4 regions of the Bradyrhizobium sp. SZCCHNRI1009 genome follow, and region 4 is predicted to be linked to each of the others. Evidence: predicted binding sites of a transcription regulator. Region 4 holds the regulator's gene; each other region holds the start of a gene.
What was found. Region 4 encodes PhoB, which activates phosphate uptake and scavenging genes when phosphate is short. Its sites were predicted from a motif close to TGTCATNNANCTGTCAT; they were not measured.
Positions count from the first base shown of each region.

Region 1: the regulator PhoB is predicted to act here: its motif matches at 1,996-2,012, upstream of QX010_RS26100 (Orn/Lys/Arg decarboxylase N-terminal domain-containing protein).
Region 2: the regulator PhoB is predicted to act here: its motif matches at 2,140-2,156, upstream of ugpB (sn-glycerol-3-phosphate ABC transporter substrate-binding protein UgpB).
Region 3: the regulator PhoB is predicted to act here: its motif matches at 2,323-2,339, upstream of QX010_RS27740 (YbhN family protein).

Region 1 is NZ_JAUEUL010000020.1:56,008-60,609, forward strand. It holds gene QX010_RS26100 (Orn/Lys/Arg decarboxylase N-terminal domain-containing protein) at 1-1,949, opposite strand, end outside; gene cobT (nicotinate-nucleotide--dimethylbenzimidazole phosphoribosyltransferase) at 2,093-3,148, shown strand; gene QX010_RS26110 (histidine phosphatase family protein) at 3,148-3,741, shown strand; gene cobS (adenosylcobinamide-GDP ribazoletransferase) at 3,738-4,457, shown strand; gene cobD (threonine-phosphate decarboxylase CobD) at 4,454-4,602, opposite strand, start outside.
Region 2 is NZ_JAUEUL010000004.1:18,444-23,045, forward strand. It holds gene ugpA (sn-glycerol-3-phosphate ABC transporter permease UgpA) at 1-716, opposite strand, end outside; gene ugpB (sn-glycerol-3-phosphate ABC transporter substrate-binding protein UgpB) at 766-2,085, opposite strand; gene QX010_RS09170 (CaiB/BaiF CoA-transferase family protein) at 2,289-3,491, opposite strand; gene QX010_RS09175 (organic hydroperoxide resistance protein) at 3,613-4,038, opposite strand; gene QX010_RS09180 (MarR family transcriptional regulator) at 4,205-4,602, shown strand, end outside.
Region 3 is NZ_JAUEUL010000023.1:80,475-85,076, forward strand. It holds gene QX010_RS27735 (hypothetical protein) at 1-973, opposite strand, end outside; gene QX010_RS27740 (YbhN family protein) at 1,077-2,168, opposite strand; gene QX010_RS27745 (ferritin-like domain-containing protein) at 2,557-3,063, shown strand; gene QX010_RS27750 (hypothetical protein) at 3,130-3,564, opposite strand; gene QX010_RS27755 (hypothetical protein) at 3,613-4,203, shown strand; gene QX010_RS27760 (YdcF family protein) at 4,293-4,602, shown strand, end outside.
Region 4 is NZ_JAUEUL010000012.1:59,958-64,559, forward strand. It holds gene pstA (phosphate ABC transporter permease PstA) at 1-829, shown strand, start outside; gene pstB (phosphate ABC transporter ATP-binding protein PstB) at 826-1,650, shown strand; gene phoU (phosphate signaling complex protein PhoU) at 1,681-2,397, shown strand; gene phoB (phosphate regulon transcriptional regulator PhoB) at 2,414-3,121, shown strand; gene QX010_RS21045 (trypsin-like serine protease) at 3,269-4,585, shown strand.

The DNA.
Region 1 (4,602 bases), on a different contig from region 4:
CCGTAGCGCGCAAAGCGCTTCCGGGTGAACTCCGGAATGGCGTCCTCCAGCAGCACGTTGTCGTCGTGGAGCCGCTTGAAGGCGACCAGGCCGCTGATCAGGGTTCCGGCCTTGCTGGCCTCGACGCCCGGCGTCAGCAGGAACAGCAGCGAGTTGAGGTCGTTCTTCTCCGCCACGATGCGGTTCTCGCGCAGATATTGCGCGACGATCGGCGCCGGGATGCCGTGGTCGGCATAGCCTCCGGTGGCGCGATCGAAGCCTGGGGTCAGCAGGGTCAGCTTGTTCGGATCGGTCATCGTGAAGCCGGCGGCGAGATCCGGAAAGCCGTGCCATGCCGCCCCGGGCGCGAGCTGCCAGAGGGACGCGTCGGTTGCGAGCTGGTCGGTCGAGATCGCCTCCCAGGCCACATCGTGGCTGGCTCCGGGATTGGCCGCATCGGGAATCGAGACGCGATCCGGAACGAACGGCTCGAAGAACCAGCGCCGTGCCGGATCCTTCTCCTTCTCCTCGAATTCCCTGCGCATCGCCCGGATCTTCTTGCGCAATTCGATGCCGAGCCGGATCGTGTCGTCCCACAGCACCTCGCCGGAGCGGCCCTTCATCATCTGCGCGCCGACGTCCAGCGAGGCGAACAGCGGATAGAACGGCGATGTCGAGGCGTGCTGCATGAAGCTCTCGTTGAAGCGCCGATGCTCGATCCGCCGCCGCTGCCCCTTGATGTGGCGGTCCTTGACGTGGATCTGCGAGGCCTGGGAGAAGCTCGCGAGCTGCTTGTGGGTCGATTGCGTGGCAATGATGCCCGGCGCGTCCGGCCCGAGTTCGGACAGGCCCATCGCGAAGCGGCCGGCATAGAGCGGGTGGAACTTCATGAAGCCTGCCCAGGCCTCGTCGAACATGATGTACTCGCAGAGATCCCCGATCCGCTTGAGGATCATCTCGGCGCTGTGGATCGTCCCGTCATAGGTGCACTGCTCGACCACTGCGACACGGAACGGGCGCGGCTTGCGCCAGGCGTCGGGATCCTTGACCAGCGGGTTGTCCCGGATCTGTTGCCGCAGGTGCTCCTCGTCGAGCAGGTCCCAGCGCATCGGGCCGATCAGACCCCAGGGGTTGCGGACTGTCGGGACGTAGATCGGGACGCCGCCCGAAATCAGCAGCGCGCCATGATGGGCGGCCTTGTGGTTGTTGCGATCGAAGAGCACGAGGTCGCCATCGGTGACCAAGGCCCCCAACACGACCTTGTTGGAGGTCGAGGTGCCGTTGAGGACGAAATAGGTCTTCTCGGCGCCAAAGATTTGCGCCGCTTCCTTCTGCGCGCGCAGCGCCGGTCCCTCATGGGTCAGGAGATCACCGAGATCGAGCACGGAATTGTCAAGGTCGTCGCGGAATACGGCTTCGCCGAGATGCTCGACGAAGATCCGGCCGATCGGGCTGCGGCTGTAGAACACGCCGCCATTGTGTCCGGGACAGGTCCAGAGCTGGTTGCCTTCCTCGGCATAGTCGACCAGCGTGCCGAAGAACGGCGTCTTCAGCGTCTCGGCATATTGCTTCAGCCGGCTGATCAGGTTCTTGGCGATGAAGGCGGGCGTCTCCTCGGAGAGGAAGACATAGCCGTCGATGAAATCGAGCACCTCGACCGGCAGGTCCTCGAAGCGCTTGCGCCGAATCAGGAGGATGATCGGGAAGTCCAGACCGCGCCGGCGCATCAGGTTGATCAGCGACGCCGTCTTGCCTTCCAGGCCCTTCTTGCCCCAATCGACGACCATGCAGCCGATCGCGGCATCCGTCTGCACCGCGATCTCGGCGTCCTCCAGCTTGCGGGCGCGCACCACCTCGAAGCCCGAGCGCTGGATCTCCTCAATGATCTGGTTGAAGCGGACGCCGGCGAGATCGTCGGTCTCGAACACGGGCGCGGCGAACAGGAAGGTGAAGCGGCGGAAGTAATCCATGAGCGTCTTTCGGGCTGGGTGGGGCAGCCACCTGTCGTCACGTTCGATGACGGTTCAATGACAATCGGGCACTCACGGAGCTTGTCTCGGCCGTCTCGCGGTGGCAATCGTCCCGAACCCGAGTGACGCTGAAAGGATCCGCGGTGCTTCCTGAATGGATCAGCCTTGATTGTGCGGCCCCGTCCGAACTCCATCGGCAGGCGGCGCTGGAACGCCAGGCGCAGTTGACCAAGCCGTTTGGCGCCCTTGGGCGATTGGAGCAGGTGGCGGTCGAACTGGCGGCGCTGCAGGCCCTGGAACGGCCGGGGGCCGACAGGGTCCCGGTGGTGCTGTTCGCAGGGGATCACGGCATCGCGGCGCAGGGCGTGTCGGCCTATCCGCCGGAAGTGACGGTGCAGATGCTGCACAACTTCGCGGCCGGTGGTGCGGCGATCTCGGTGCTGGCGCGCAGCCTGGGCTGCCCGCTTGAGGTGGTCGACGTCGGGACGCTGGCGCATGAGCCGGTGCCCGGCGTCGTCGTCGACAAGCCACGGCGCGGCACCCGCGATTTCAGCACCGAGGCGGCGCTGACGCCGGAGGAGGTTGCGTTCGCGGTGGAAGCCGGACGGCGCGCGGTGCTGCGGCAGGCCGATCACGCGCCGCAACTCGTGATCTTCGGCGAGATGGGGATCGGCAACACGACGTCGGCGGCAGCGATCGCCGCAGCGCTGCTGTCCTGTGCGCCTGCGGACACCGTCGGCAGCGGCACCGGGCTCGACGCCGACGGGCGGGCCAGGAAGGCCGCGGTGATCGCCGACGCATTGCGGCGACACGGGCTCACGGCGGGAGCGGCCGTCGCGGACATCCTGAAAGCGGTCGGCGGCTTCGAGATCATCGCGATGGCCGGCGCGATCGTAGCCGCCGCGCAGCGGCGCTGGCCGGTGCTGGTCGACGGCTTCATCGTCTCGGTCGCGGCGCTGGTTGCCGTCCGCCTCAATCCGTCCTGCCGTCCGTGGCTGTTGTTCTCGCACCGCTCGGCCGAACGCGGCCACGCCATCGTGCTCGACGTGCTCGGCGCCCGTCCTCTGATCGACCTCGATCTGCGGCTCGGCGAGGCCTCGGGCGCCGCCACCGCGCTGCCGATCATCCGGCTGGCCTGCGCGCTCCACGGGGGCATGGCGACCTTCGCGGAGGCCGCCGTCTCGGGAGCCAAGTCCTGATGCGGATCGATCTGCTGCGGCACGGGACGACGGGGCGGGATGGCCATCTCGATGGCCGCACCGATCCGCCGCTCAGCGAATCCGGCTGGGATCAATTCCGGCGGCAGACGCAGAGCCGGATCTGGCGCAGCGTCGTCAGCTCGCCGTTGGCGCGCGCACGTGCGGCAGCGGAGGATTATGCGCGTCAGACCGGCTGCGCGCTGAACATCGACGCGGATTGGAGCGAGTTCGATTTCGGGCGCTGGGACGGGCGAAGCCGCCGTGACATCGCCGCCGAGTCCGGGGGTGAAGGCTTGCTCGACGCCTTTCATGCCGATCCCACAGTCCGGGCACCGGGCGGTGAGAGCTGGGTCGATCTGCGAGCGCGTGTCACGCGCGCGACTGATCGCATTCTGGCAAAGTCCGAGTCTGCGCCGGTTCTGGTGGTGACGCATGGCGGCGCCATGCGTGCCGCGTTGTCGCATCTGCTTGGCTGGCCGCTGCGCCAGCTATGGAGCCTCCGTATCTGTCCCGGCACGCGGATCACGCTCGAAGCCGGGCAGGGCGATGATGGTGTAGCTTGGGGCGAAATCGTCGAGATCATTCAGCCATGACGCTTCGTGAATTCTGGATTGCATTGCAGTTCCTGACGCGGCTGCCGACCCCACGCGTCGCGGAGTCGCGACCGGACGATCTTGCGCGGGCGTCGGTCTGGTTTCCGGCCGCGGGACTGGTGATTGGCGCCTGTCTGGCGCTGATCGCCCGCCTTTTTCATGAGGCCGATCCGTGGATCGTCGCGCTGGCCGTGCTGGTCGCCTGGATCTGGATCACCGGCGCGCTGCATCTCGATGGGCTCGGCGACGTCGCTGATGCGTTCGGCGCCGCGCATGGCAAGCCTGAACGCTTCATCGCCGTGCTCGGCGATCCCCATGCCGGCAGCTTCGCCGTGGTCGCGATATCGCTTCAGATCGCCGCCAAGCTGGTGCTGATCGCCGAGCTGGCCACGGGCCCGACGGCCTGGGTGCTGCTGCTGATCCCGGCTTGGGCACGGCTGGGAACGCTGGTCTGCACCAAGACGCTGCTGTCGCTGAAGCCGGGGCTCGGCGCGAGCGTCGCGAACAGCGTCGGTTGGAATGTCATTATCGCGTGGGGCGGCGTGCTCGTGATCGCCGCGCTGGCCGGCGCGGTCCCGACGCTGCTCGCCATCGTGCTCCTGCCGGCGGTCGCATTCTATTGGCAATGGCGGCTCGGCGGCATCACTGGTGATTGCCATGGCGCCAGCATCGAGGTCACGGAAACGCTGCTGCTTGCCGCCTGCGTGCTCGGCTAGAAGGCGCCGCCGAGCGCCTGCGCCAGCCGCTGCCATTCGGACGCGTCGCCTGGAAGGCCGAAACGCAGCCAGTTTGGCTGAGCCGGAAAACGCCGGACGTGGATGCCATGCCGGGCGAGCCGCTCGGCCAATGCGGCAGCATTCG
Region 2 (4,602 bases), on a different contig from region 4:
CCGCGGGTCATCGTGTCGATGATGCCGAACGTCTCGAAGAAGGCGTAGACGATGTTGATCACCAGCAGGAAGAAGATGGTCGGCGACAGCAGCGGGAAGGTCACGGTCCAGAACCGCCGCATCGGCCGTGCGCCATCGATCGCGGCGGCTTCGAGCACGCTCTTGGGGATGCTCTGCAGCCCGGCGAGGAAGAACAGGAAGTTGTAGGAGATCTGCTTCCAGGCGGCCGCGAGGATGATCTGCAGTGCCGCCTGGTCGCCGTCGAGCAGCGGATTCCAGTCGATGCCCATGGCGCGCAGATAGCGCGAGATCACGCCGAGCGAGGGGTGCAGCATGAAGATCCAGAGCACGCCCACCACCGGCGGCGCCACGGCATAGGGCCAGATCAGCAGCGTCCGGTACAGCGTCACGCCGCGCAGCGGCTTGTCCGCCATGACCGCGAGCAGCAGCGCGACCGACAGCGACGAGAATGCGATGGCGAAGGAGAAGCCGAAGGTGCGGAGAATGGCTTCAAAATAGTCCGGCTGGCTGAGCAGGTCGGCGTAGTTCTCGAACCAGACGAAGCTCGTGGACAGGCCGAACGCGTCCTGCAGCAGGAACGACTGGATGACGGCCTGGATGGCGGGCCAATAGAAGAAGATCAGCACGATCGCGAGCTGGGGAGCGACCAGCACGAACGGCAGCAGCTTTGACTGGAAGATGGCGTTCTTCTGCATGATCGGTCGGCGAGCCGGCAGGCCGCGGGTGGCCTGCCGGCTCTTGGCCTTATTTCACGGCCGTCTTTTCGAACTGGCGCAGCATCTGGTTGCCGCGCTCGACGGCGGCGTCCAGCGCCTGCTTGGCGGTCTTCTTGCCGGCCAGAGCCTGCTCGATCTCCTCCGACCAGACGTCACGCAGCTGCACCATGTTGCCCAGGCGCAGGCCGCGGGAGTTCTCGGTCGGCTCCTTGTTGGTCAACTCGAGCAGCGGGGTCTCCAGATAGGGCTGATCCTTGTAGAAGCCCTCGGCCTTGGCCTTGGCATAGGCGGCCTTGGTGATCGGCAGATAGCCCGACGCCTTGTGGATGTAGACTTGGCGGTCGGTGTCCGAGAGGAAGGTCAGGAACTTGGCGACGCCCTTGTACTCATCGGCCGACTTGCCGCCCATGACCCAGAGCGAAGCGCCGCCGATGATCGAGTTCTGCGGCGCGCCCTTCACGTCGGGGTAATACGGCATCGGCGCGGCGGTGAAGGCGAACTTCGCCTGCGCCTTGACGTTGCCGAAGAACGCCGACGAGGTCAGGTAGATCGGGCATTCGCCCGAGGTGAAGCGGCCCTCGCCGGTGTTGGTGCGGCCGGCGTAGTCATAGGTCTTGTCCTTCTGCAGCTCGACCAGGTTTTCGAGATGCTTGACCTGCAGCGGACCGTTGAACTCGAGCACGGTGTCGAAGCCGTCGAGGCCGTTGGCCTTGCTGGCGAGCGGCACGTTGTGCCAGGCGGAGAGCTGCTCGAGATTGACCCAGGTTACCCACGAGCCGGAGAAGCCGCAGGTCGGGTGGCCGGCCGCGTGGAGCTTCTTGGCGGTCTCGAACAGCTCGGGCCAGGTCTTCGGGATCTCGGCGTTGACCTTCTTCAGCTCATCGAGATTGACCCACATGACGGTGGAGGACGAGTTGAAGGGGAAGGACAGCATTTCGCCCTTCGAGGTCGAATAGTAGCCGGTGATGGCCGGCAGGTAGCTCTTGGGATCGAACTTCTCGCCGGCGTCCTGCATCAGCTTGTAGACCGGCTTCACGGCGCCGGTGGCGGCCATCATCGTGGCAGTGCCGACCTCGAACACCTGCATGATATGCGGCGCATTGCCGGCGCGGAACGCGGCGATGCCGGCATTCATCGTGTCGGCGTAGTTGCCCTTGTAGGTCGGAACGACCTTGTAGTCGGTCTGCGAGGCGTTGAAATCATTGGCGAGCTTGACGATGACGTCGTTGTTGGCGCCGGTCATCGCGTGCCACCACTGAATCTCCGTCACCGCGTGTGCGGGTGCGGCGGCGCCAAGGACCAGCGTGGCTGCCGCAGCGGCGGCTGTCCAGAATTGTCGAAGTGACATTAAAAAAATTCCTCCCATGGAACGTCATCGGCGTCGCGGCCGTAGCAGCGCGAGATGACAGTTTTGTGAATGTATAACCGGTTGGATCGTCAGCGGAAAGCGCGTTCATCGCCGCGGAACGCAGCGACTTGCGGGAGACGGTAGCGGCGCCGGGGTGATGCCCGGGCGGCGCTAGCGTTGGGAGACGACAGGCTGATGGCTCCTCAGCGCTTGCGCTCGGCGCAGACCGTGCCCTCGGAGAGCAGGGCCTGGATCTCGGGCTCCGAGTAGCCGAACTCGCTGAGCACCTCCTGGGCATGCTGGCTGAACTTCGGCGGGGTGGAGCGCAGGCTCGGCTTGGTGCGTTCGAGCCGGATCGGCGAGGCGACGCCCTTGTACCAGTCCTTCTCGATGACATCGCCGCGGTGGATCGTGTGCGGATTGGTCAACGCCTGGTCGATCTTCTGCACGGGTCCCGCCGGCAGGCCGGCTGCGAGCAGCCGGTCGCACAGCGGCTCCGCCTCGAATTGGCTGAACACGGCGGCGAGCTCGGCGCGCAGCGCCTCGCGATTGGCGACGCGATCCTTGTTGCGCGCGAAGCGCGGATCGGTGCCGAGTTCCGGCCGGCCGATTTCCTTGGCGAGCTTGCGGAAGGTGCCGTCATTGCCGACGCCGATGAAGATATCGTCGGTCCTGGTCGGGAAGATCGCATAGGGCACGAGGTTCGGATGCTCGTTGCCGGTCAGCGACGGCGGCTTGCCATGCATGAAGTAGTTTGCGGTATGCGGATGCATGATCGCGAGGCCGGTCTCATACAGCGTGACCTCGAGGAACTGACCGAGCCCAGAACGCTGCCGTTCCGACAGCGCCATCAGGATGCCGATCGCGGCATAGAGGCCGGTGGTGATGTCGACCAGCGGCACGCCGATCCGCATCGGCCCGCTTTGCGGCGATCCGGTCGCGGCGATCATGCCGGTCATCGCCTGGATGATCGCGTCATAGCCGGGATTGCCGCCGCGCGGCCCGTCGGCACCGAAGCCGCAGATGCGGCAGTGCACCAGCTTCGGGAATTTCTCGCGCAGGGTGTCGCTGCCGATGCCCCATTTCTCCAAGGTGCCGGGCTTGAAGTTCTCGATCAGCACGTCGGCGGTCTCGAGCATCCGCATCAGCACGACGCGTCCGCCCTCGGACGCGAGATCGAGGCCGATCGAGCGCTTGTTGCGGTTGATCCCGACGAAATAGGCGGCGTCCTCGTCGTGGAACGGAGGGCCCCAGTCGCGCACTTCGTCGCCGGCCGGCGGCTCGACCTTGATCACGTCGGCGCCGTGATCGGCCAGGATCTGCGTGCAATAGGGCCCGCCGAGCACGCGCGTCAGATCGATCACGCGCAGTCCGGCCATGGCGCCGGGAGCAAATTGAGGTGTCATCGGATGTCGCGAGGTTGGTTACAGCTCGCGATCATTAAGCATTGCTGCGGCGGTGGCGCAAACGGGGGCTGCCATGCGGCAGGACAACGGAGGTCGTCCTGCCGCACGACGGAATTGAAGCTCAGACGACGGTCAGCTTGACGTCGACATTGCCGCGCGTGGCGTTGGAATAGGGGCACACCTCATGCGCCTTGGCGACCAGCGCCTCGGCGTCAGCCTTGGCGAGGCCGGGCAGAGAGACGGCGAGCTCGACGGTGATGCCGAAGCCGCCTTCCGAGCGCGGCCCGATGCCGACGGTGGAGGTCACCGACGTGTCGGCGGGAACCTTCGGGCCGCCCTGCGAGCCGACGAACTTCATCGCGCCGATGAAGCAGGCGGCGTAGCCGGCCGCGAACAGCTGCTCGGGATTGTTGCCGGCGCCGCCGCCGCCACCGAGCTCCTTCGGGGTGGAGAGCTTGACCTTGAGCGAGCCGTCGAGGGTCGCCGCCTCGCCGTCGCGGCCGCCGGTGGCCTTGGCGCTGGTCGTGTAGAGCACGTTCACGGACATGGAGTGTCTCCTGGTTGGACGAATTCAGTGAGTCCATGTTGCACACTATTATATTGTGCACAATATAATTGTTCGGTAGAAAATTCGTGATCGGTGCGCCGGGCCCGTTGTCGATGCGAGGCGTGCGGGCTCAAGATGCCGATGGGATCGACCTGTGGTGACCTCGATGCGAAAGAAGTCCGCGGCAGACCTGCCGCTCCAGCTCGGCAACCAGCTCTGCTTCGCCGTCTATTCGACCGCGCACGCCTTCAACCGCGTCTACAAGCCGCTGCTCGACCGCCTGGGCCTGACCTATCCGCAATATCTGGTCATGCTGGTGCTGTGGGAGCAGGACGGCCTGACGGTGAAGGACATCGGCGCCCGCCTGTTCCTCGATTCCGGCACGCTGACGCCGCTGCTGAAGCGGATGGAGGCTACGCATCTGGTGAAGCGGACCCGGTCGGCCGAGGACGAACGGCAGGTGCTGGTCACCCTGACGAGCCAGGGCGCGAGCCTGCGCGACAAGGCAAGAGCGATCGTGCCGCCGGCGATCCTGGACGCGACGGGATGCTCGATCGCGGAGCT
Region 3 (4,602 bases), on a different contig from region 4:
CGGCGCAAGTGGCCGCAGAGCGGCCCGGCGTGCATTCGCGCGCGCGCTGACTGCCGAACAGGCCGTCGGCGATGGTAGCGCCGGTGCAGGCAAGCGGCAGGTAGGTGACCGCGACATGCGGATAGCGCACGGCGAGCGCCAGCGCCGTCCGTGTCTGGTAGCTGTAGAGCGAGCGGTGGCAGGCGGCGTTGAGCCAGACCGCGCTGTGCTTCTGCCAGTTCTGCAGCGTGTCCGGCGCCTCGCAGGCGCGGCCGCCTTTGAAGCCGGCGCGGCTCGGCCGATAATATTGCGCGGTCGGACCGCCGAGATAGGAGCGGAAGCAGAAGCCTTCGTCGGCGAGCGCGATCGGGCGGTCCGGATTGCCCTCGCCGGAGGCGATGCTGTCGCCGAGGCCGGCGATCAGGACGTCGCGGACCTGGATTCCGGTCGAGACCTGCAGCGTCCCATCCGGGCTGGCGACATCGACGGATGCCACGGTCTGCCGGCCGTAGCGGACGCGCAGGTTGACCGGCTCGGCGCAGTCGAATGTCGAGGTCTGCGGCCCGTCGCCGTCGTCGAACGACCACGCGCAGGTGGCGCCGACCGGAACCGGGCCGGTCAGGCGCACGGTGACCGGGTGGTCGATCGGCGTGAGATAGCTTTCCTTGACGTTGTCGCGCGTGCATGGCTCGTTGATGCGACCGGCGAGGTCGATGCAGAGCCGGTTGACGACGTTGCGGGCCCAGCCGCGGCCGTCGCTCTGCACCGCCAACGCCTGCTCGGCGGCGAGGATGGAGCGGTCGCGCGTGCTCTCGGTATGCAGCAGGAAGTCGCGCTCCTCCCGGAAGAGACGGAAGCGGTTGCGCACCTCCCAGCTGATCTGCAGCGGCGGCGCCGTGCCGAACTGCGCGGCGGCCTCGGTGGCGGCGAGAGGGGCAAGCAGGCCGGCCAGGACGCAGGCGGCGAGCAACGGACGATGGGGCATTCGGGTCATGCGCAAGGATTCACGTCAGCGATGGGGCGGAAATAAGAGGATCGCACGCGACTTCAACCGGCCGAGGGGCGAGCCGCTGCGTCGTCCGCGAGAGAATTGATGCTCAGCGCTGGGAGTGCCGCTTGATGCGCTGGGGAACCGCAGCGTGCGCCGTGGTCGCGGCGCGCTTGGCGGCGATCTCGTCCGACACCGCGCCCTGCAGCCGGCGCCGCTCCTGCCACGGCTTGACCACATTCAGCCAGAGTTCCCTGATGCCCATGATGGAGATCGCCGTCGCGAACGGGATCACGAAATACAGCACGCGGAAAACGAGCAGGGTGGCCAGCAACTGCTCGCGGCCGAACTGCGGCAGCGCCACCAGCATCGCGGCATCGAACACGCCGATGCTGCCGGGGGCATGGCTGGCAAAGCCGAGCAGGGTAGCGAGGATGAACACCACCGACAGCGACAGGAAATCGATCGGCGGAGCGGCGGGGACGAGGAGGTACATCGCCAGCGCGCAGAAGCCGAGGTCGACCACTCCGATCAGGATCTGCACGAGCGTGAGCTGCGCCGAGGGCAGCACCACCTTCCAACCGTTCTGGCCGAGCTGGCGCCGGTTCTTGCCGGCGGTCAGCCATCCGAGATAGGCGAAGATCGCCCCGAGGATGCCGATCGCGATCAACTGGTTCACCGCCGGGGGCAACTGGTCCATCGCGGTGGCGGCGGCCGGATGCAAGGTCATGCCGATACCGAGCACGAACAGATTGCCGAGCCAGAAGGTCAGGCCCGATAGGAAGCAGATCTTGGCGACGTCGATCGCGGACAGGCCGTAGTCGGAGTAGATCCGGAACCGGATGGCGCCGCCGGTGAACACGGTGGCGCCGATGTTGTGGCCGATCGAATAGCTGGTGAAGGCGCTCATCGCCGCGATGCGATAGGGCACGTGTTTCTTGCCAATCGTTCGCAGCGCAAAATAGTCATAGAAGGTCAGCGTGCAGAACGCGCCGACCACACACAAGGCCGCGAGCGCGATGTGACCGGGCGGGATTTCGGTGAGCGCGGTCAGGATGACGCCGGCGTCGACGCCCTTCAGCGTGCGCACGAGCGTCGTGATCGCGAAGGCGATGATCGCAAGGCTCGCTGCAATCCCCAGCCGCTTCCAGCCGATCCATTTCTTGAAGCCACGCCCAAGCGTGGTCAGCAGGCGCTGCATTCATCCTCCCGGCGGGGCGGTACTAGATCTTGGAAAAGAGGCGAAACCATTGATCGATGGGGCGGGCAATTCGTGACAGCCTGTTTCTTATGCTAAAATGCGCGGCTTGTGCAGTCCTTGACACAGGTCAGCTCCGACCCATGCGGCGCAGGTCTGTCACACTCCGGTCACATGGCTGGCCGCCCATCCGCCTCAGTTCGGTCCAACTGGTTACCCGCGGGGTTCACGGGCAAACTTGGTCCTCCGCGCCCGGTTCCGGACGGCAGGCTCGGTGACACAGGAACGACCGCCGCTGCCGCCGGTTAGCGCCCGCGAGCACAGCGAACATGGCGACCACCGGTCGGGGGCGGGACCTGCCATGTTCCCGAACCAGGAGGACGTGAAGCAAATGGGATTGTTCACAAAGGACATCAAGACGATGAACGATCTGTTCGTTCATCAGCTGCAGGACATCTATTACGCCGAAAACCAGCTCGTCAAAGCGCTGCCCAAGATGGCGGAGAAGGCGAGGGATCAGAAGCTCAAGCAGGGTTTTCTTGCCCATCTCGACGAAACCAGGACGCATGTGAAGCGGCTCGAGCAGGTGTTCGAGATGCATGGCATTGCGCCCAAGGCAGTCGACTGCCCGGCGATCGACGGCATCATCGAAGAGGCGGAGGAGGTCGCCGGCGAGGTCGCGGACAAGACCGTGCTTGACGCCGCCCTGATCAATGCCGGCCAAGCGGCCGAGCACTATGAGATCACCCGCTATGGCAGCCTGATCGCCTGGGCCAAGCAGCTCGGCCGCAGCGACTGCGCCGCCGTGCTGCAGAAGACGCTCGACGAGGAGAAGGCGACCGACATGAAGCTGACCAAGCTCGCCGAGACGAGCGTCAACCTGCGCGCCGCGAGCTGACGCTCGATCGTTGATGAGGCAAAACGCCGCGCGGGTCGCCCGCGCGGCGTCGGCGGATCGCGCCGGTCAGGTCTTGCGCAGCGCGAAGTTGGCGCCGCAGAACGCCATCAGGGCGCCGAGGCAGAGCGCGGCGAGGCCTGCCAGTACGCCCGAGGCCGACGGCACGGGGCTCGGACCGGAGATCGCCTGGCCGATGCCGGCCAGCATCAGGACGCCGACCACGACCAGGAAGTTGCGCATCCGCTGCGGGATCTCGCCCGACACCGCGCTGTGCATGATGTTGGCGATGAAGTAGCCCGAGGAGAACCCGACGGTGGCGATCAGCCACCATGCGATCGCCGATCCCGCCGGCATGAAGGCGCCGCTCTCGGTCTGCCACAGGCCGCCGAGATCGAGCCCGTAGCGGGCGCCGAGCATGTGCACCGCCAGCGCCAGCAGCACGCCGGCGGCCATCGCCCCGGCCAGGATCAAATGGCGCGGAAAATAGATCGTTTCGCTCATGCTCCGCTTGTAGGATAAGGCGCGTGCCACACGCAACAGGACCGATCCATTTCCGAGCGCACCACCACGGCCGGCGATGATACGATCCGCTACGCCTACAAGGCGTCGCTGATCGGGGCCGCGCACCAGTTCGAACTGACGGAGCAGGGCCTGTCGTGGCGGTTCGCCGGCCGTACCGGCCTGTGGCCTTACGCCGAGATCGCCGCGATCCGGCTGTCCTACCGACCGGTGTCGATGCAGGCGAAGCGTTTTCGGGCCGACGTCACCCATCGCGACGGCCGCCGCCTCGGCATCATCTCCGTCTCGTGGCAGACGGCTGCCCTGATGGCGCCGCAGAGCGAGGCCTATCGCGCCTTCATTCTCGGGTTGCATGCGCGGCTCGCCGTCAGCGGCAGCAACGCGCGGCTGACCGCGGGCCTCGGCCGCTTCACCTACGGCGCGGCGCTCGCCGCGATCGCGCTGCTCGCCGTCGCGATGGCCGGGCTTCTGGTGCGTGCGCTCGTCATCGCCGAATGGTCGGGCGCGTTGTTCCTGATCGGCTTCGCCGCGCTGTTCGCCTGGTATGTCGGCGGCTTCATCACCCGCAACAGGCCGCGCAGCTACACGTTCACGGACATTCCGGCCGCGCTGCTGCCGTGATCACGCAATCGCATCGCCGGTCACCGAATGTGATCGTGCAGATTTGGCGCACCATGCCAGACTGAGCGAGTCGCTTTCGGAGTGGGACGATGCAGGATCGCGCGCTGCGCAGGCCGGATGACGCCGAGATCGCCGCGATCAACGCGCGGCATTTCGCCGACACGCCGCTGCGGCCGGCCGATCTGCTGTTCGTGTTCGGCACCCGCGTCGACGAGGAGCTGCGTGCCGAGACGGCGGCGAAGCTATGGCAGCAGGGCTACTTCCGCCACGCCATCGTCAGCGGCGGGATCACGCCGGGCGCGGATGTTTCGGAGTGTACGCTGATCAAGGCTGCCATGGTGAGGCACGGCATTCCGGCCGAGCGCATCCTCGAAGAGCACCACGCCACGAACACCGGCG
Region 4 (4,602 bases):
GCGCCGACGCCGCAGGGACATCGTGATCCGCGGCCTCTGCGTCGCCGCCGCGCTGTTCGGCGTCACCTGGCTGGCGCTGATCCTGTTCACGCTGTTCTATAACGGGCTTGCCGGCCTCAGCCTGCAGGTGTTTTCCGCCGACACCCCGCCGCCGGGCTCGAGCGAAGGCGGCCTGCGCAATGCCATCGTCGGCTCCCTGATCATGACGGTCATCGGCGTCGGCATCGGCGCGCCGCTCGGCCTGTTCGCCGGCACCTATCTGGCCGAGTACGGCCGCAACGACCGCCTGACCTCGGTGATCCGCTTCATCAACGACATCCTGCTGTCGGCGCCCTCGATCATCATCGGCCTGTTCATCTATGGCGCTGTCGTGGTGCCGATGGGCGGCTTCTCGGCGCTCGCAGGCTCGCTGGCGCTGGCGGTCATTGTCATCCCCGTGGTGCTGCGCACCACCGAGGACATGCTGCTGCTGGTGCCCAACCCGCTGCGTGAGGCGGCCTCGGCGCTCGGCCTGCCGCGATCGCTGGTGATCCGGCGCATCGCCTATCGCGCGGCGCGCTCGGGCCTGATCACCGGCGTGCTGCTGGCCACCGCCCGCGTCGCCGGCGAGACCGCGCCCTTGCTGTTCACTGCGCTGTCGAACCAGTTCTGGAGCCTCAACCTCTCCAAGACGATGGCCAACCTGCCCGTCACCATCAACAACTTCGTCCAGAGCCCCTATGCCTATTGGAAGCAGCTGGCCTGGAGCGGAGCCCTTCTGATCACTCTGGCCGTGCTCGCCCTGAATGTCAGTGCACGCATTCTCGGCGCCGAGAGGAACGCAAAATGACCGACCTGTCCGTATCCGTCAGCCAGCCCAATCCCGCCGCGCTGAACGGCAAGGTTTTGCCGGAAGCCCCCGCCAAGGTGACCGCGCGCAACCTGAACTTCTATTACGGCGATCACCACGCGCTGAAGAACATCAACCTGTCGCTGGGGACCAACCGCGTCACCGCGTTCATCGGCCCGTCCGGCTGCGGCAAGTCGACCCTGCTGCGCATCTTCAACCGGATGTACGATCTCTACCCGGGCCAGCGCGCCGTTGGCCAGCTCATGCTGGACAACACCAACATCCTCGATCCCAAGCTCGACCTCAACCTGCTGCGGGCCCGGGTCGGCATGGTGTTCCAGAAGCCGACGCCGTTCCCGATGACGATCTACGAGAACATCGCCTTCGGCATCCGGCTGTATGAGAAGATCTCCAAGTCGGAGATGGACGACCGGGTCGAGAAGGCACTGCGCGGCGGCGCGTTGTGGAACGAGGTCAAGGACAAGCTCAACGCTTCGGGCCTGTCGCTGTCAGGCGGCCAGCAGCAGCGGCTGTGCATTGCGCGCACCGTGGCGGTCCGGCCGGAGGTGATCCTGTTCGACGAGCCGTGCTCGGCGCTCGATCCGATCTCGACCGCCAAGGTCGAGGAGCTGATCCAGGAGCTCGCCGAAAACTATACGATCGCCATCGTGACGCATAACATGCAGCAGGCGGCGCGCGTCTCCGACAAGACCGCCTTCATGTATCTCGGCGAGCTGATCGAGTTCGACGACACCAGCAAGATCTTCACCTCGCCGAGCGATCGGCGGACCCAGGATTACATCACCGGCCGGTTCGGCTGACGCCGACGACATTGACTTCAGGAGATCATCATGGCCAGTGAACATACCGCCAAGGCGTTCGACAGCGATCTGCAGGATCTCACCCGGCTGGTGTCGGAAATGGGCGGCCTCGCCGAGCGTCTGATCGTCGATTCCGTCGATGCGCTGGTGCGGCGCGACATCGCACTCGGCCAGAAGGTGGTCGCCACCGACGCCGAGGTCGACAAGCTGCAGCGCATCATCGAGGAGCGCGCCGTTCTTACCATCGCCCGGCGACAGCCGATGGCGGTCGACCTGCGCGAGATCGTCGGTGCGATGCGGGTCGCCACCGATCTGGAGCGCATCGGCGATCTCGCCAAGAACATCGGCAAGCGCGTCGCGGCGCTGGAGAGCGACTTCCATCCGCTCAAGCTGATCCGCGGGCTCGAGCACATGACCGACCTGGTGCAGTCGCAGGTCAAGACGGTGCTGGACGCCTATGCCGCGCACGACCTGCCGGCGGCGATGACGGTGTGGAAGGGCGACGAGGAGGTCGACGCCATCTGCACCTCGCTGTTCCGCGAACTCCTGACCTACATGATGGAGGATCCGCGCAACATCTCGTTCTGCATCCATCTGATGTTCTGCGCCAAGAACATCGAGCGCATCGGCGATCACGCGACCAACATCGCGGAGACCGTCTTCTATATGATCGAAGGCCAGCAGATCATGGACAAGCGCCCGAAGGGCGACATGACGAGCTTCGCGACGACGATCCCCGGCAACTGAGAGAGACGGTTCTGACATGGGCGCCCGAATTCTGGTGGTGGAGGACGAGGAGGCGCTGACGACGCTCCTGCGCTACAACCTCGAGGCCGAAGGCTACGAGGTCGAGACGGTGGCGCGCGGAGACGAGGCCGACACACGGCTGAAGGAGCGCGTTCCCGATCTCGTCGTGCTCGACTGGATGCTGCCGGGCCTGTCCGGCATCGAGCTGTGCCGCCGCCTGCGGGCGCGGTCCGAGACCCGGCAATTGCCGATCATCATGCTCACCGCGCGCGGCGAGGAGAGCGAGCGCGTGCGCGGCCTCGCGACCGGCGCCGACGACTACATCGTCAAGCCGTTCTCGGTGCCGGAGCTGCTGGCGCGCGTGAAGGGCCTGCTGCGGCGGGCGAGCCCGGAGCGGCTGGCGACCGTGCTGTCCTATGGCGACATCGAGCTCGACCGCGAGAAGCGCCGCGTGGCGCGCTCGGGACGGCCGATCGATCTCGGCCCGACCGAATACCGCCTGCTCGAGTTTTTCCTGGAGCATCCCGGCCGCGTGTTCAGCCGTGAGCAGCTGCTCGACAGCGTCTGGGGCCGCGACATCTATATCGACGAGCGCACGGTCGACGTCCATATCGGCCGCCTGCGCAAGCTGCTCAATCCGGGCCGCGAGCAGGACCCGATCCGCACCGTGCGCGGCGCCGGCTATGCGCTCGATGATCGCTTCGCCAAGAGCGAGCAGGTGTAAGGGGCGATCGGGCGTGAGGATGAAGCAGGTGTGAGGCGCGAGGGGGCCCGATTGAGGAGATCGCGGTCCGCTTTCCGCCACGCCGCCGCCGTCTTGATCGTGTCTGCTTCGTGGCCCGTCACGATGTTTCGGTCCCAGCGGACGCCCTTGATCAAGACCATCATCATATCTCTAGCCGTCCTGCTCGGCAGCGCGGCGGGCGCCGCGGCCGCCGAGCTCGAAGACGCGGTCGCCGCGGCGGGAAACGGACAGCACGCCGCGGCGATGCGCCGCCTGCTGCCGCTGGCCGCCAAGGGCGATGCGCGGGCGCAGTTCGACGTCGGCTTCATGGAGGCCTTCGGCTGGGGCCAACCGCGCAACCCCGCCGAGGCGCTGGCGTGGTATCGCAAGGCCGCCGATCAGGGCCTCGCCGTCGCCCAGCATTATCTCGGCATCGCCTATGTCAACGGCGAAGGTGTCGCGAGCAATTATGGCGAAGCCGGCCGCTGGTTCAGCCGCGCGGCAGCGCAGGGCTTTGCCCAGTCGCAATACATGCTGGGCCTGATGCTGCTCGACGGTCGCGGCGTGCAGCAGGACGTCGTGCAGGGCTACGCCTGGCTGGTGATGGCGGGTCGCAGCGGCGTGCGATCGGCCCGCCGCGACGTGCAGCGGGTCAAGCTGACGGAGCCGCAGCGCGTCCAGGCCCAGAGCGCCATTGCGGCCTGGCGGCCGAAGCCGGAATCGGCGGAGGCGGGCGTCGCCGCTCCGCGTCCGGAGCAACTGCTCGGGCTCGACCGCCACATCGGAGAGGTCGTCGATCCCACCTCGTGGCCGGCGTCGTCGATCGGCGTCGTCACCGTCGCGCAATACTCGACCGGCGGCTGGTGCACCGGCACGCTGGTCGCGGCGCGCGTCGTGCTCACCGCCGCGCATTGCGTGTTCAACGGCGTCGCGCAGGTCAGCCCCGGCAATGTCCGCTTCCTGGCCGGCATGAACAGGGGCACGCCGGCGGCATCGTCGGTCGCCGACAAGCTGATCGTGGCGCCGGACTTCGTCCCGACCCGGCACGACAGATGGTCGCTCGACCGCTCGCCCGCCGATTGGGCGCTGATCGTGCTGAAGGATGCGCTGCCGTCGAAGCCGGTCGCGGTCAAGGCGCTGACGCGCGAGGAACTGCAGGCTGCGACCACCGCCGGAACCATCTCAGAGATCGGGTACGGTCAGGAGCGGCGCTACTCGCCGACCGGCCAGCGCAATTGCAGCGCCGGCATGACCAGCGATGCCCGTCTGCTGACGGTGCATTGCCTCGCCAATTTCGGCTATTCGGGCTCGCCGATCCTGGCCGAGGTCGGCGGCACGCCGGCCGTGGTCGGCATCTTCTCGGCGTTCCACGAGGAGACCCGGCTGATGTTCGCCGCGCCCGCAAGCCAGTTCGAGGCCGTCGTGCGGCGCGAGATTGCGGCGCAGAGTGCCTCGGCGCGGTGAAGGGGGAGGGGACGAGA